4 regions of the Dyella sp. SG562 genome follow, and region 4 is predicted to be linked to each of the others. Evidence: riboswitches for the same ligand, from Rfam matches in the RefSeq annotation. Region 4 holds a riboswitch; each other region holds the start of a gene.
The links. Region 4 has a riboswitch for cobalamin ahead of btuB (TonB-dependent vitamin B12 receptor). Riboswitches for the same ligand answer to the same signal wherever they lie in the genome.
Positions count from the first base shown of each region.

Region 1: linked by a shared signal. The riboswitch ahead of btuB (TonB-dependent vitamin B12 receptor) and the one ahead of btuB (TonB-dependent vitamin B12 receptor) in region 4 are both predicted to bind cobalamin.
Region 2: linked by a shared signal. The riboswitch ahead of metE (5-methyltetrahydropteroyltriglutamate--homocysteine S-methyltransferase) and the one ahead of btuB (TonB-dependent vitamin B12 receptor) in region 4 are both predicted to bind cobalamin.
Region 3: linked by a shared signal. The riboswitch ahead of FHW84_RS09900 (ribonucleoside-diphosphate reductase subunit alpha) and the one ahead of btuB (TonB-dependent vitamin B12 receptor) in region 4 are both predicted to bind cobalamin.

Region 1 covers NZ_JAAOYS010000002.1:235,615-239,458, reverse strand. Annotated here, with positions in the region: gene FHW84_RS04525 (TonB-dependent receptor) at 1-666, opposite strand, end outside; cobalamin riboswitch at 1,172-1,399, shown strand; gene btuB (TonB-dependent vitamin B12 receptor) at 1,527-3,410, shown strand; gene FHW84_RS04515 (efflux RND transporter permease subunit) at 3,610-3,844, shown strand, end outside.
Region 2 covers NZ_JAAOYS010000006.1:231,621-235,464, reverse strand. Annotated here, with positions in the region: gene metE (5-methyltetrahydropteroyltriglutamate--homocysteine S-methyltransferase) at 1-1,738, opposite strand, end outside; cobalamin riboswitch at 1,938-2,171, opposite strand; gene FHW84_RS13390 (hypothetical protein) at 2,254-3,844, opposite strand, start outside.
Region 3 covers NZ_JAAOYS010000004.1:138,984-142,827, forward strand. Annotated here, with positions in the region: gene FHW84_RS09900 (ribonucleoside-diphosphate reductase subunit alpha) at 1-1,781, opposite strand, end outside; cobalamin riboswitch at 1,933-2,157, opposite strand; gene FHW84_RS09905 (peptidase C13) at 2,283-2,663, opposite strand; gene FHW84_RS09910 (alpha/beta hydrolase) at 2,730-3,590, shown strand; gene FHW84_RS09915 (amidohydrolase) at 3,613-3,844, opposite strand, start outside.
Region 4 covers NZ_JAAOYS010000001.1:399,165-403,008, reverse strand. Annotated here, with positions in the region: gene FHW84_RS01795 (phospholipase C, phosphocholine-specific) at 1-835, opposite strand, end outside; cobalamin riboswitch at 1,475-1,692, shown strand; gene btuB (TonB-dependent vitamin B12 receptor) at 1,814-3,664, shown strand; gene FHW84_RS01785 (hypothetical protein) at 3,691-3,844, shown strand, end outside.

The sequences.
Region 1 (3,844 bases), on a different contig from region 4:
GATCAGGTTGACCACGCCGCCGGTGGAACGGCCGTACTCGGCGCCGTAACCGCCGGTGAACACCTGCTGCTGGTCGATCGCATCGAACGGCAGCTGCGCCAGACCCAGGTTGGTCAGCGCGTTGGTCACCGAAAAGCCGTTGATGTAGTACTGGTTCTCGGCCGCCGAAGCGCCGCCGAACGAAGCCACGTTGCCGTAGCGCGAGTCGCCCAGCACGGTGCCGGGCGCCAGCAGGGCGGCCGCGGTCACGTTGCGGGCCACCGGCACCTTGGACAGCTGCTCGGCGGTCAGCACGGTGCGGGAGTCGACCGACGACACGTCGATCGCCGGCAGCGCGCTGGCCACCACCTGCACGCCTTCGAGGTTCTTCGCCTCGCCGGCCGCGACCGCAGCCGCGGTGAAGCTCACTTCGGTACCGGTGCCGACCGCCGCGAGCACATCGTTGCGGGTATCGACGGTGGCGCCATCCTTGACCAGGGTGACCTTGTAGCGGCCGACCGGCAGCGAGGACGCGCGGTAGCGGCCGGACTGGTCGACGCTGATGTCGCGCGCAAGGCCGGTGTCGATGTTTTCGATATGGACGGTGTTGCCGCGGGTAGCGTCAACGCGGCCGAAGATCACGCCTGATGCGTTCGACTGCGCCTGCACCACTCCGGCAAGGCTCATTCCCAACGCAACGACGAGTGCGGTCTGACGCCAACGCGGCGCGCGACCAGCGTGCTGGTACTTGATCATCTGTGTTCTCCCCATGATGGCCTGAAGGCCGACAGGCGCAAGGCGCCGAAATCGCCTAGCGCAAGAATGCGTGTGGGGCATTCGTAAGCCCCGGATCGCAGCGAGAGAACTTCCCCAAGCCTCGTCGCGCCGCACGCAAGTTCCCGCGGTAAGCGGTCCGAACATAATTGCGAAAATCGCTGGGCGTCAACAAAATATTTACGCTTACGCGAAGCTTACGAAGCTCACTGAAACAATGACTTAGGCAAACAAATGAAATATTACCCGGAGCTTGCGTAAAACCTTCGCGAAACTTGCTTCCGGACAATATTTGGTGGCCAAACCGTCAAGAAATGACAGAAATGTCGGCCATGGGAAACGATGATGATCGCAGGAACAGGCGCCCCCCCCCATCGGGTCATTCCGCCCCGCGTTGTCAGCCACCCGGCCTCCCCGTTAAAGTTGCGTTCGTTCGGGTGTCCCAAAGCCACGCTGCCAAGGGATGAAACGGGAAGCCGGTGCGCCTTGAGGGCAAGGCCGGCGCTGCCCCCGCAACGGTAAGCGAGCAGTTCTTGCCTCCAGCGACATGCCACTGCGCTCCCACGAGCGCGGGAAGGCCGCGGGAGGATCGCGCGGCAAAGCGCACTCGCAAGCCCGGAGACCGGCCCGAATATCTTTCCTGGTGGCTCGCGGAGGGCGCAGCCGGACCACGTGCCGGTGCCGTTCGCCTGCCGTCGTTTGCGCCTCCTCCGTCATGCCGCCAGCTCGTCATCGATGGGCCGTGCGCGAGGCGCGGCCGAGGAAAACGCTCCATGAAGAAGACTCTGCTGGCCACCGCCCTGCTGTCCTGCGTCGCCGCGGCCCATGCCGCCGACCAGAACGACGCCGGGCAGCTCCCCACCGTGGTGGTGACCGCCACCCGCACGGCCACGCCGATCGACGAGACGCTGGCGCCGGTCACCGTGCTGACCCGCGCCGACATCGAACGCCTGCAGCCGCAGTCGGTGCAGGACCTGCTGTCCGGCCTGCCGGGCGTGGCCTTCGGCAATGCCGGCGGCCTGGGCCAGCAGACCTCGCTGTTCATGCGCGGCACCAATTCCTCGCACACGCTGGTGCTGGTCGACGGCGTGCGCATCGGCACGGTGGGCGCGGGCATTCCGGCCTTCGAGCAGCTGCCGGTGGAACAGATCGAGCGCATCGAGATCGTGCGCGGCCCGCGTTCCAGCCTGTATGGCTCGGATGCGATCGGCGGCGTGATCCAGATCTTCACCCACCACGGCCAGCCCGATCAGGCGCTGACGCCGTCGGTAACCGTAGGCGTGGGCAGCCATCGCCTGGCCGACGGCCAGTTCGGCCTGTCGGGCGGTTCGCGCAACGCCTGGTTCAACGCCAGCGTGGGCGGCCAGTACACGCGCGGCATCAATGCCTGCCGCGCCGCGGCGGCCGGCGTGGGCGGCTGCTTCACCAACGAGCCGGACGACGACGGCTACCGCACCTACAACGGCGCGCTCAGCGGCGGCTATCGCTGGGACGGCGGCACCGAACTGACCGCCAGCGTGCTCAAGAGCAAGGGCGACATCGAATACGACGGCGACTTCCAGAACTACACGCGCCGCTCGCAGCAGGTGGCCGGCGCGAACCTGCGCTTCGCCGTGCTCGACGCCTGGAAGATGAGCCTGAGCGCCGGCCAGAACATCGACCGCGCCGACAACTATCTCAACCGCGCGGACCTCGGCGCCGATATGGCGCCCGCCGGCCATCTGTATTCGCGCCGCAACCAGGCCAGCTGGCAGAACGACGTGACGCTCGCGCCGGGCCAGCTGCTCAGCGCCGGCGTGGACTACCAGCAGGAACACGTGCAGAGCGACACCGACTACCTGCGCAGCAAGCGCGACAACACCGGCGTGTTCGCGCTGTACCAGGGCCAGTTCGGTCCGCACGAGATCCAGCTGTCGGCACGCCACGACCACAACCAGCAGTTCGGCAACCACGACACCGGCTCGGCCGCTTACGGCTACGGCTTCGAGAACGGCCTGAAGTTCACCGCCTCGTACGGCACGGCGTTCCACGCACCGACCTTCAACGACCTGTACTTCCCGCCGTTCTTCGGTTTCGCCACCGCCAATCCCGACCTGAAGCCGGAGAAGTCGCGCACGGCGGAGATCGGCCTGTCGGCGCGTCCGGGCGTGTGGAACTGGGCGGTGAACGCCTACCAGACCAAGGTGGACGACCTGATCGGCTACGACGCCTTCTTCGTGCCGGTCAACATCAGCAAGGCGCGCATCCGCGGCATCGAAGGCCAGGCCGGCGCCGACGTCGACGGCTGGCACCTGCGCGGCTATCTCACCTTCCAGAAGCCGGAGAACCGCGGCGAGGACGATCCCAACCGCGGCAACCTGCTGGCGCGCCGTCCGGAACGCATCGCCCGCCTCGACCTGGACCGCGATCTCGGCGGCGCCTTCAGCATCGGCGGCACGGTGAATGCCGAGGGCTACCGCTACGACGACGCGGCCAACCTGCAGCGCCTGGGCGGCTACGCCACGGTGGACCTGCGCGCGAGCTGGCATTTCCAGCCGGGCTGGACCCTGCAGGGCCGCGTCGCCAACGTGTTCGACCACCGCTACGAGACCGTGCGCTTCTACAACCAGCTGGGCCGCACCGCCTACCTGACGCTGCGCTACAGCCCGGCGCACTGAGATCCGGGCGCAGGTTGGGGTGAGCCGCAGGCGAACCCCAACGTGGCACCGTCATAGGCCGCGACGTTGGGGTTCGCCGATGGCTCACCCCAACCTACGACCTATATGCGCCACGCACTTCAGGCACATCCCAAGCATGTGCCCCCCGACATAAAGTCCCCCCTGCGGAGCGCCGCAGGAGGCGCCGCCCGGGGACTACGTGAACATCTTCGCTCCAATGATCCGCCGCCCGGTGGGCACTTCGCTGCTCGCGCTGGGCCTGGCGCTGGCCGGCATCTGGACCTACCTCCTGATCGGCGTGGCCGCGCTGCCGGCGCTGGAATTTCCCGGCATGTCGGTCTATGCGGAAGTGCCCGGCGCCAGCGCGCAGACCATGGCGTCCACCGTGGCCGCGCCGCTGGAGCGGCATCTGGGGCGGATTCCCGGCATCAAGG
Region 2 (3,844 bases), on a different contig from region 4:
GGCAGGTGGTGGCGCGCGGCTGGTCGTCGCGCACGAAGGACCACTGCAGCACGGTGACGGGGCCGGTGAGCATGCCCTTCATCGGCCGCCTGGTGAGCGACTGCGCATAGGTGGACCAGCGCACAGTCATCGGCTGCGGCCGCTGCACGTCGCCGTAGATGATCGGCGGCTTGACGCAGCGCGAGCCATAGCTTTGCACCCAGCCATGCCTGGTGAAGACGAAGCCGTCGAGCTGCTCGCCGAAGTATTCGACCATGTCGTTGCGCTCGAACTCGCCGTGCACCAGCACGTCGATGCCGATTTCCTCCTGGAAGCGCACGCAAGCGGCGGTCTGCGCGGCGATCAGCGCGTCGTAGTCCGCGGTGGAAAGCTGGCCGGACTTGTGGCGGGCACGCGCCTCGCGCACTTCGTGAGTCTGCGGGAAGGAGCCGATCGTGGTGGTGGGGAACAGCGGCAGGTCGAAGCGCTGCTGCTGTTTCGCGCGGCGGAAGGCGTAGGTGGAGCGGCGGTGCGCGTCCGCGGCATCCAGGTTGGCCAGGCGCTGCGCCACCTGCAGGCGGTGCACCCTGGGCGAGGCCCGGCGTGCGGCGATCAGCTCGCGCGCCCGTTCCAGCGCGGGGTAGGCGGTGACCACGCCCTTGCACATGTCCGCCACGGTGCGCAGTTCCTCCAGCTTCTGCCGCGCGAAGGCCAGCCAGGCGTGTACGTCGGACGGCAGCGACTTCTCCAGCGTGGCGTCCACCGGCACATGCAGCAGCGAACAGGACGGCGCCAGCCACACGCGCTGCTTGCCCACGCGTTCGATCGCCGCGCGCGTCACGGCCATGGCGCGGTCCAGGTCCGCGCGCCACACGTTGCGGCCGTCGACCACGCCCAGCGACAGCACGCGTTCGGCGGGCAGCGTCTCCAGCACGGCATCGAGCTGGGCCGGCGCACGCACCAGGTCGACGTGCAGGCCGTCGACCGGCAGTTCCTGCGCGAGGCGCAGGTTGTCGCCGAGGGCGCCGAAGTAAGTAGCCAGCAGCAGCTTCGGCCGCGCGGCGGCAGCGAGCGCGGCATAGGCCTGGCGATAGGCCGCGGCATCGTCTTCGTCGAGATCAAGCACCAGGCAGGGTTCGTCGATCTGCACCCATTCGGCGCCGGCTTCGCGCAGCCTGCCCAGCAGTTCGGCGTAGGCGGGCAGCAGGCGTTCGAGCAGGGCGAGGCGGTCGCTGCCGTCCGCGGTCTTGGACAGCAGCAGGAAGCTCACCGGACCGAGCAGCACCGGACGCGCCGCATGGCCCAGCGCCTTCGCTTCGAGGAACTGCGCCACCGGCTTGTCGTCGCGCAGGCGGAAGGTTTGCGCGGCATGCAGTTCGGGGACGATGTAGTGGTAGTTGGTGTCGAACCACTTGGTCATTTCCAGCGCGTGCAGGTCGAGGCCCGCGCGCTGCGTGCCACGCGCCATGGCGAAGTAGCCGGCCAGCGGGTCGGCGTCGGCCAGGGCGCGGTAGCGTTCGGGGATGGCGTCGAGCAGGAAGGCCGTGTCGAGCACGTGGTCGTACAGCGAGAAGTCGTTGCACGGCACGACGTGCGCGCCGGCCTCGCGCTGCAGTTGCCAGTGGCGTTCGCGCAGCTGGCGGGCGGTGTCCAGCAGCTGCGGGCGCAGTGCTTCGTCGCGCCAGTAGGCTTCCAGGGCTTGCTTGAGCTCGCGCCGCGCACCCATGCGCGGGAAGCCGAGATTGGTAACGGTGCTCATGCTGCATTTCCTCGATTCGTGGTGAACGAGGAACGAAGGAAGCGCATGGCAGCGAAGCTTCCGCGGACATGCGCGCGACCTTCGCCCCCGCGGGCGAACCGGGCTGGCGCAGGGTCGCGCAGGAGCGGACGGCCATGGCGTGAGCATGGCGCGCAGCCCCAGCCGCTTCCCCGCGGAAGCTCCAGGTCAGACAGAAAGCTCATCGCCTTCCGGCCGGGGCAGGTCTTCGGGCTCGTGGACGAGAGGCGCGGGCGCCTCGCCTAATGCTCGCCGCTTCCCGGCCGGTCCACTGGCCAGTGCTGTTGACGAGGGTCGTTTCCACACACCGCTGCGGGGCAGCGCCGGAATAGGCCGTAAGGCCGCACCGGCTTCCCTTTTAATTGCATCCTTTCATCGCGATGAAAGGATGAAAACCACCAGCGGCGGGGAAATTAGGGGCAGGGACGGGGTTCCGTCAAGCGGAAGATCGTGAGGGGAGGTGGAGCAGCCCTCGCGGGGCTGCTCCGGGTGAAGGCTCAGCCCTCCTTGTACTGGCGCAGCGCGACCGGCTCCCAGCGTTCGGTCGAGGGAATGTCCCTGAAGGTCCGCACCCAGGCTTCGGGCACCTGCGGCTGCGGTGTGCCCAGGGTGGGAATGGTGGCGCCGGCGACCGGCGCCTTCGGATAGGTCGACCAGGGATTGAGCAGCACCTGGTTGGGGTTATTGGGAATGACCTGCTGCCGCTTCGGGTCGATGCGCGCCTTCACCGCATTGCCGTCGACGAACAGGCGCCATCCGCTGTCGCCGCCGTTGAGCTTGGAGTTGATGCGGTCGGCGGCCCAGTACCACTTCTGCGCGCTGCGGTCGTTGCACGCCACTACTTCCACCTGGCGGGCGTTGCGCTCGTTGACAGCAAGGCAGCGTCCGTCCAGGCGGCTGACATAGCGGTCGAAGCTGTCCAGGTACCACTGTCCGGCGCGGCGGGTGACGTCCCTGCTGCAGGTGCCGAGGGTCGCGGCGCCGCGGCCGTCGTTGATCAGGCAGCGGCCGGCGTTTTCCTTGGATTGCAGGATGACGACCGGTTCGCGGTGCAGGTAAGGCGAATCGAGGTCGATGGTCACGGCACTGGTTTTTACCCTGACGACCGGGCCGGAGGATCGGCCAAGGCCATTCCGCTGCACCACGGAAGAGCTCGCGGCGAGCTTGATCGGATGCTTGCCGCCCGACACCTTGAAGGTCCATGAGCTGTAGGACTGCGGCGCAAATTGCCGCATGGCCGGCGTCATCGTGCGGTCGTCCCGGAAGCGGTTCAGTATTTCCTGCGAGATCTGATACTTCCAGGTATTGCGCACGCCGGGCGGGCGAGCGCAGCCGTTGCACGGGTAGTAGTTGGGCTCCTCGTGCCTGGATTCCACCGCCGTGGAGTAATCCTTGACGGTGAAGGTGATCGATGTGGACTTGGTGTAGCTCTTGCCGAAATTGAAACCGAAGCTCGGCTTGATCGCCGCCGCCGGATTGCCCGCCAGGGCCTTCTCCGCATCCGCACCGAGGTTGAACCCGAAACTGGTGGTCTCCGATTCGGTGTGGTTGTAAGTGAGATCGGTCAGGCTGGTGGTTTCCGGAAGAGTGCGCGCCACGGTGGGCTGGGCGTTCCGGCCGTAATCGAGCATGGCGTCGACAAGGTAGTACTGCGTGTATCCGATACAGGCGACGGGGCGGCATTGGGGAGCGACGTCTGCACCGCCCTTGATCAGCCCCGACGTCTTCATGATCACATTGAATTGATCCTTGCTGGCCGTGGAGTCGCGGATCACGGTGATTTCGCGCGTCAGCGACTGCCCGCCGCTGCCGAACGTGGTGTCGGTGAACTCGACGATCGGCAGATGATCGGGATTGCTGCCGTTGCCGGGGGCTTGCCTGATCTGCCGGAAATCCGGCTCGGGCTGCTTGCCCCCCCGTTCGATGGCCGCGAGATGGTCCGCCACGGCCTGCTGGAAATGCCGCACCCGCTCGGCCGTATCAGCATAGGCCAGGCTCCGGTCGACGTCGGTGGAGAACACGCGTACGCCGCCGCCCGCTTTCCTGGCATAGACGGCCAGACCCGCTTCGGATGCCGCACCGAACAGC
Region 3 (3,844 bases), on a different contig from region 4:
TCGTTGGACATGCTCAGCGCGTGGAAGTAGATCTCCTCGGCGATGCGCGTGGACAGCGCCAGCGCGTCGGCCGAATCGAACGGCAGGCGCAGCTTGAAGAACACGTCCTGCAGGCCCATCACGCCCAGGCCCACCGGGCGCCACTTCTGGTTGGCCGTGCGCGCGGTGTCGATCGGATAGAAGTTCAGGTCGATCACGCGGTCCAGCTGGCGCACCGCGGTGCGCACGGTGGCGGCGAGCTTGTCGAAGTCGAACACGCCGTCTACCACGTGGCGCGCCAGGTTCACCGAACCCAGGTTGCATACCGCGGTCTCACCCGCATTGGTCACCTCGAGGATCTCGGTGCACAGATTGGACAGGTGGATGACGTTCTCGGCCTTGGCCGTCTGGTTGCTGGTGGCGTTGCTGCGGTCCTTGAAGGTCATCCAGCCGTTGCCGGTCTGGGCCAGGGTGCGCAGCATGCGCGCGTACAGCTCGCGCGCCTTCACCTTCTTCACCGCGATGCCGGCGGCTTCCGCTTCGCGGTAGGCGCGCTCGAAGGTCTCGCCCCAGCTGTCGACGAAGTGCGGCACGATCTTCGGATCGAACAGCGACCAGTCGCCGTCGCTCTCCACGCGCCGCATGAATTCGTCGGGAATCCAGTTGGCCAGGTTGAGGTTGTGCGTGCGGCGCGCCTCGTCGCCGGTGTTGTCGCGCAGCTCGAGGAACTCCTCGATGTCGGCGTGCCACGGCTCCAGGTACACGCAGGCCGCGCCCTTGCGCTTGCCGCCCTGGTTCACCGCGGCGACCGAGGCATCCAGCGTCTTCAGCCACGGCACCAGGCCATTGGAATGGCCGTTGGTGCCGCGGATCAGCGAGCCGCGCGAACGCACGCGCGAGTAGGCCAGGCCGATGCCGCCGGCGAACTTGCTCAGCTTGGCCACGTCGCCGTACTTCTCGTAGATCGACTCCAGCGAGTCGGTCGGCGAGTCGAGCAGGAAGCAGGAGCTGAGCTGCTCGTGCGCGGTGCCGGCGTTGAACAGGGTGGGCGAGCTGGCCATGTATTCCAGCGAGGACAGCAGGCGGTACAGCTCCAGCGTCTCGCCGATCTCGTTGCCGCCCAGCGCGCAGGCGATGCGCATGAAGAAGTACTGCGGCGTCTCGATCACCTTGCGCAGCTGCGGGTGGCGCAGCAGGTAGCGGTCGTACACGGTGCGCAGGCCGAAGTATTCGAAGCGGCGCGTGGCCAGCGGATCGATGGCGTCGTTGAGCTTGCGCGCATTGGCGGCGACGAAGTCGCGCAGGCGTGCGTTGAGGATGCCCAGCTCCGCGCCGCGCGCGATCGACTGGGAGAAGCTCTGGATTTCCTGGCCGCTCACTTCCTTGTCGACGTAGGCGCCGAGCAGGCGCGCGGCGAGCTGGCCGTATTCGGGTTCCTCGGCGGTGAGCGCGGCGGCGGTGCGGATCGACAGCTCGTCCAGCTCGCGCGTGGTGGCGCCGTCGTACAGGCCGCCGATGGTCTTCAGCGCCACGCGCAGCGGATCGACCGCATGCAGGCCTTCGCCGCTGCGGGTCACCGCGCGCACGATCTTGTTGACGTCGACGATCTCCTGGCTGCCGTTGCGCTTGGTCACGCGCATCTGGCCGGGGTTGTGCGGCGGGGTGAGGGCGAAGGGGGTCTCCGCCACGGCTTCCATGCGAACGGGCTCCGGCGCGGCGGCAGCTGCGTCGGCGGCAGGGAAGGCGGATGCATCCGCGCGGTCGTCGGTGCGCTCGCGCGAGTCGGTGTCGATAGGTTGCATGGCATCGCTCCAGGCCAAAGGCTTCAACGACCTGCTCCCGCGCGCAGGGCTGAGACGAAGGCGGTGTAGGCGGGGACGGCCGTGCGGCGGAGCGAAGGCTCCGCGCCACGACGCGCCTCCCCGCGGAAGCCGCCATCACTCACCGCGGCGCTGAAGGCCGCGATGTGCCGGCAGGTCTTCGGACTCGCAGACATGGACCGTTCGCTGGCGACCGATCCGACCTACTCGCCCCCGCTTCCCAGCCTTGGAAGGCCAGTGCGATGGGAGCTTTCGTTTCCGCTTACCGCTGCGGGGCAGTTCCGGATTCGCACCGGATTCCCTATTAAGCCAATCCGACCGTGGGTCTGAGAAAGGCACCGACCGACACAACATATAGGGGTAAGGCAGGGAAGGTCAACCCAAGCCATTGTGCATATATCGGTGGATAAGTGGGGTAATTCAAGGCCTGGCGCGGCCTGGCGGCCATGCGAAAAATCTTGGCGATCGGTTCTGCCCGGGCGCTCAGGGGGCGATGCTGAAATCCACCTCGATCGGATACGGCGCCGGGCTGGCCGGCGGGGCCGGCAGCTTCCAGCCGGCGAAGCGGCTGAGCAGGCAGGTGGCTACGTCGGTGGGGGCGCGGACTTCGACCCGGCCCAGGCTGCCGTCGGCGTGCACGTCGGCGACCAGCACGAAAGGGGACTTGTCGGGCTTGGGCAGGGTGGCGATGCAACCCTTGAGCGCGTCGGTGGTGCGGTCGCCGATCGCGGCCCACATCTTCTTCTGGTAGTCCGGCCCGTCCTTGGCGCCCTCGGTCAACTTGGCCTGCTGCACCCGCGTTGAGAAATCGTCCGCCGGCATGCCGGGCGCGGACAGCAGGGCGAGGAAGAGCAGGCTGGTCATGGCGGGGCTCCGTGCAGGAAAGGCCGCCACGTTACCGCAGTGCAGGCCATCGAAGGGGAGCGAAGCATGTCGACGACGTCGCCGAAGATCGTGGCCGTACTGCTGGCGCTGGCCGCCACCGTGCAGGCCTGGGCCGCGGAACGCATCGAGGTGCCGCGTTCCGATGGCGCGAGCACGCCGCTGATGGTGTACGAGCCTGCCGCGGCGAAAACCTGCCCGCCGCTGCTGCTGGTGTCGCACGGCGCCGGCGGAAGTGAGCAGGGCCTGCGCTATGTAGGCGAGGCCTTGAGCGCCGACGGCTGGCGCGTGGTGGTGATGGGGCACCGCGAAAGCGGCCTGCCGGTGCTGAAGCAGGACCTGCGCAGCGATGGCTTCAAGGGCGGCATCACCGCCCTGGTCACCGATGCGCCGGCTTATCGGGCGCGCTTTCTCGACATCGACGCGGCGCTGGCGTGGTCGGAACAGCGCTGCCACGCATCGTTCAAGGCGCTGCTCGGCCATTCGATGGGCGCGATCACGGTGATGCTGGAAGCCGGTGCGCACAACAAGCTGGGGCTGGCGCCGAAGGGCAGCTTCGACGCCTACGTGGCCTTATCGCCGGAAGGGCCGGGACCGGTGTTCCCCGAAGGCGCATGGGCACCGATCGCCGCGCCCACGCTGCTGGTCACCGGCACGCGGGACCAGGGGCTGGGCGGCGACTACGGCTGGCGCATGCAGGCCTTCGATGGACTGGGGCCGGGCTGCCGCTGGCTGGCCGTGGTGGATGGCGCCAACCATATGAACTTAGGCGGCGGCCAGTTCGCCGCGGGTGCGCAGAAGAGCACGACGACGCTGGTGTCGGCTTATCTGGATGCGCTGCGCTCCGGCCGCTGCGGCACGCCACCGGCTTTGGCGGGCGTGTCGGTTCGCCAGAAGCCGGACGAGTAGCGGGCTTTCCACCCCCGTCTGCTCAGCTCGCTGCTTGCTTCTGGTGATCCGTTTCGGTGGATGGGGCCTGCAGATAGTCCAGCGTCGCCTGCAGCATCGAGGTCATGCCTACCTTCATGGCGCCCTCGTCCATGAAGAACCGCGGCGAATGATTGGCTGCCGCCTTCGCCGCATCCTGGCCGGCTGGGGTGGCGCCGACGAAGAAGTACACGCCGGGCACTTCTTTGGCGAAATAAGCGAAATCCTCCGAGGGC
Region 4 (3,844 bases):
CCACGTCCTGGGCGAACGCGGCGACCATGTCCGCCTGCGTCGCCATGCCCTTGTCATGCAGCGGCGTGCCCGGCTTGGCCTGCTTGAAGTTCTTGAACCAGGCCAGCGCGTTGTCGTCGAAGTTGTTGCTCTCCTGGTAGACCTTCCAGCTCACGCCGGCCTTTTCCAGGCGCTCGGCATAGGTGGTCCAGGTAAAGCCCGCGCTCGGCTCGGTGTTGTCCAGCACCGCCGCCTGGCCCACCGACAGGCCGTTGCTGCCGGTCATCGCATGCAGGCGGTTGGGGTTGGTCTGGGTGAGGGTGGCGGCGAAGTAGTGGTCGCAGATGGTGAAAGCGTCGGCCAGCGCGTAATAGAACGGCAGGTCGGCGCGCTCGAAATGGCCCATGCCGAGGCCGGCCGCGCGTGCGGTGTTCCAGGCGTCGAACTTGCCCTTGTTGAAGATCGCCGTGTCCACCGGGTAGTTCATCGCCGGCGCATTGGCGCAGATCGCGCTGGTGGTCGCGGTGTTCATGCGGAACGGCAGCAGATAGCCGTCCGTATTTCCCGTGTAGGGCTGCTGCCACACGCTGCGCGCGCCGCCGGGCAGCGGCGCCGGCACGCGGTCGCCGAAGCCGCGCACGCCGCGCAGGCTGCCGTAGTAGTGATCGAAGGAGCGGTTTTCCTGCATGAAGATCACCACGTGCTTGACGTCGGTGAGGTTGCCGGTGCCGGTCGGGGAGGGGGCGGCCAGGGCCTGGCGCAGGGTTTCGGGGAGCAGGGAGGCTGCGGCGAGGCCGCCGGCGGAGGCGGCGGTCATCTGCAGGAATCGGCGTCGCTTGGGGTCGATTTCGCTCATGGGGGCGCTCGGGTGCTGCCTGATTGCGGGCTGTGCCTAGCTAATCGCAGTGGTGTTGCAGTGCCTTGCCAGCTGTGCGTCAGTGGGGAGACACGTGGTGCAGTCCCTGTGAAAGGGGGAGGCTGGGCGCCCTTCTGCTCGTCATTCCGGCGTAGGCCGGAATCCAGTGGCGGTATCGCCTGGTTGTCGCGTTGACGCTTGGTTGTCTCGCCTTTGGCGAGTGTTTCGCCCCGCTGCCGCGGGGCGAGTTACTTCTTCTTTGCGTGCCCAAAGAAGAAGTAACCAAGAAGAAAGGGCACCCTGCTTGGCGCCCTCAGCAGCAAAGCTGCTGAGGGTCCGTGAGGGCTGGCCGGGCTTTTTGACAGGGCATCCATGCCCTGATCAAAAAGGCGAGGACTCCTGTCCTCGCCCCCTGCGGGGCCTGATCGTCCAGCCCTCACCGCCGGCGCCAAGGGGACCCGGTAGATCAAGAGCAGAAGCGCACCAGCGGAACGCCGCGGCTGCGCCGCGAGCTCTTCGCTCGATTTTCGCCCCACCCGTCATCCCCCTCTCCCCGCCGGGGAGAGGGTCGGGGTGAGGGGCCGGGGCTCGCCATGACACCTCCTACTCGTCATGACGAGCACCCCCTTGTCGTACTGCTAAGATGCCCGGGCCTGAGGTGACCGCTGGCCTGGCCGGTGGTTGAAACGGGAATCCGGTGCGCCGTATTGACGGCTATTCCGGAGCTGCCCCCGCAACGGTAGGCGAGACACGATCGGCGGAAGCCACTGTGCTGCGAAGCATGGGAAGGCGCCGGTCGGGGAGGCATCAGCCTTCGCTCGCGAGCCCGGAGACCGGCCTCGAGGTGAACCGGACATGCGGTGGGCGTGCTCCTGGCGAGCGCGCCCTCGTCGTGCGTCCGTCCGGAGCTCCTTCCGCCTGTCCTGCAACCGAAGCGATTCCGCGCGGGCAGGCGCGGTCCAGGAGCCACCAGTGTCATTGCATGTTCCGTCCTTGCGCCGGTCCGCGTTTGCGGCCGCGTTTTCCCTTGTCTTGCTTTCCACCGCCGCGCAGGCCGACGAGCCTTCGCAGGACCTCAAGGGCGTGGTGGTCACCGCCACCCGCACCGAGCAGAGCGAATCGGCCACGCTCGCCGCCGTCACCGTGATCGACCGCGCCGAGATCGAGCGCCTGCAGCCGCAATCCGTGGCGGACCTGCTGCAAGGCACACCGGGCCTGTCGATGGCCAACAACGGCGGCCCGGGCAAAGCCACCTCGCTGTTCCTGCGCGGCACCGAGGCCGACCACGTGCTGGTGCTGGTGGATGGCGTGAAGATCGGCTCAGCCACGCTGGGCCAGCCTTCGATCCAGAACATCCCGGTGGAGCAGATCGAGCGCATCGAGATCGTGCGCGGTCCGTTCTCCAGCCTCTACGGTTCGGAAGCGCTGGGCGGCGTGATCCAGATCTTTACCCGACGCCCCAGCGGCGCCTTCGAGCCGAACCTGGAGCTGGGCTACGGCAGTAACGACAGCTTCCGCGGCGCCGCCGGCCTGGCCGGCAAGGTGGGCGAGGGCTGGTATGCGGTGCAGGCCACGCACGAGGACACCGACGGCATCAACGCCTGCCGCGGCAAGCCGTCGCCGCGCGGCGCGGGCTGCTTCGTCAACGAACCGGACCGCGACGGCTTCCGCGACAGCTCCGTCTCGCTCAAGGGCGGCTATCGCTTCAGCGACGCCTGGGACGCCGACGCGCAGTGGCTGCGCAGCTGGGGCTACAACGCCTACGACGGCTCCACCAGCAACCAGTCCGACGTGGTGCAGCAGGTCTACGGTGCACGCGTGCACTGGCGGCCTAGCCGCGATTTCACGCTCACCGCGAGCGCCGGCCAGAGCGCCGACCTCGGCGACAACTACCTCAACGGCCGCTACACCAGCACCTTCGATACGCACCGCGATCTCGGCTCGCTGCAGGGCGACCTCAATCTCGGCGGCGGCCTGTGGAGCCTGGGCTACGACTGGCAGCGCGACCGCGTCGACAGCAACACCAGCTATGCGCGCGACCAGCGCCTCAACCGCGGCCTGTTCGCGCAGTGGCAGCAGGCGTTCGGCGCGCAGTCGCTGCAGGCCAGCCTGCGCCACGACGACAACCAGCAGTTCGGCGGCAAGACCACCGGCAGCCTGCTGTGGGGCTGGGACTTCACGCCGGGCATGCGCCTCACCGCCAGCGCCGGTTCCGCCTACAAGGCGCCGACCTTCAACGAGCTGTACTACCCCGGCTACGGCAACACCGCGCTGCGGCCGGAAAGCTCGCGCAGCTACGAGCTGGGCCTGCGCGGCACGCCGGGCTGGGGCCTGTGGTCGCTCAATGCCTTCGAAACCCGCATCCGCGACCTGATCGCCTACGACGCCTCGCGCGGCGTGCCGGGCAATGTCGACCGCGCGCGCATCCGCGGCGCCGAAGCGGTGGCGTCCACCACGCTGGCCGGCTGGACCTTGCGCGGCACCGCCACCTGGCTGGATCCGCGCAACCGCAGCGACACCTACCGCGACAAGCTGCTGCCGCGCCGTGCCCCGCGCAGCGCGCGCGTGGATGCGGACCGCGGCTTCGGCGACTTCAGCATCGGCGCCAGCGTGTACGCGGCGGGCAAGCGCTACGACGACCTGGCGAACGGCTATCGCCTGGGCGGCTATGCGCTCACCGACCTGCGCCTGGCCTATGCGCTGGACCGCGACTGGAAAGTGCAGCTGAGCGTGCGCAACGCCTTCGACAAGCACTACGAGACCGCGGCCTATTACAACCAGCCCGGCCGCACCGCGATGCTCAGCGTGAGCTACCGGCCCGCGCAGTGAATCCCTTCCGCCCCGAGGACCGCACCATGTCCACCGCCATGCCACGCTTCTCCGTACCGCTCGCCATCGTGTTCGCCGCGGTGATGATCGCCACGCGCTTCCATCACTTCGGCACCGCGCTGCATCTGCCCGATGCCTCGATGGCGCTGTTCTTCCTGGGCGGCCTGTGGCTGCGGCGGC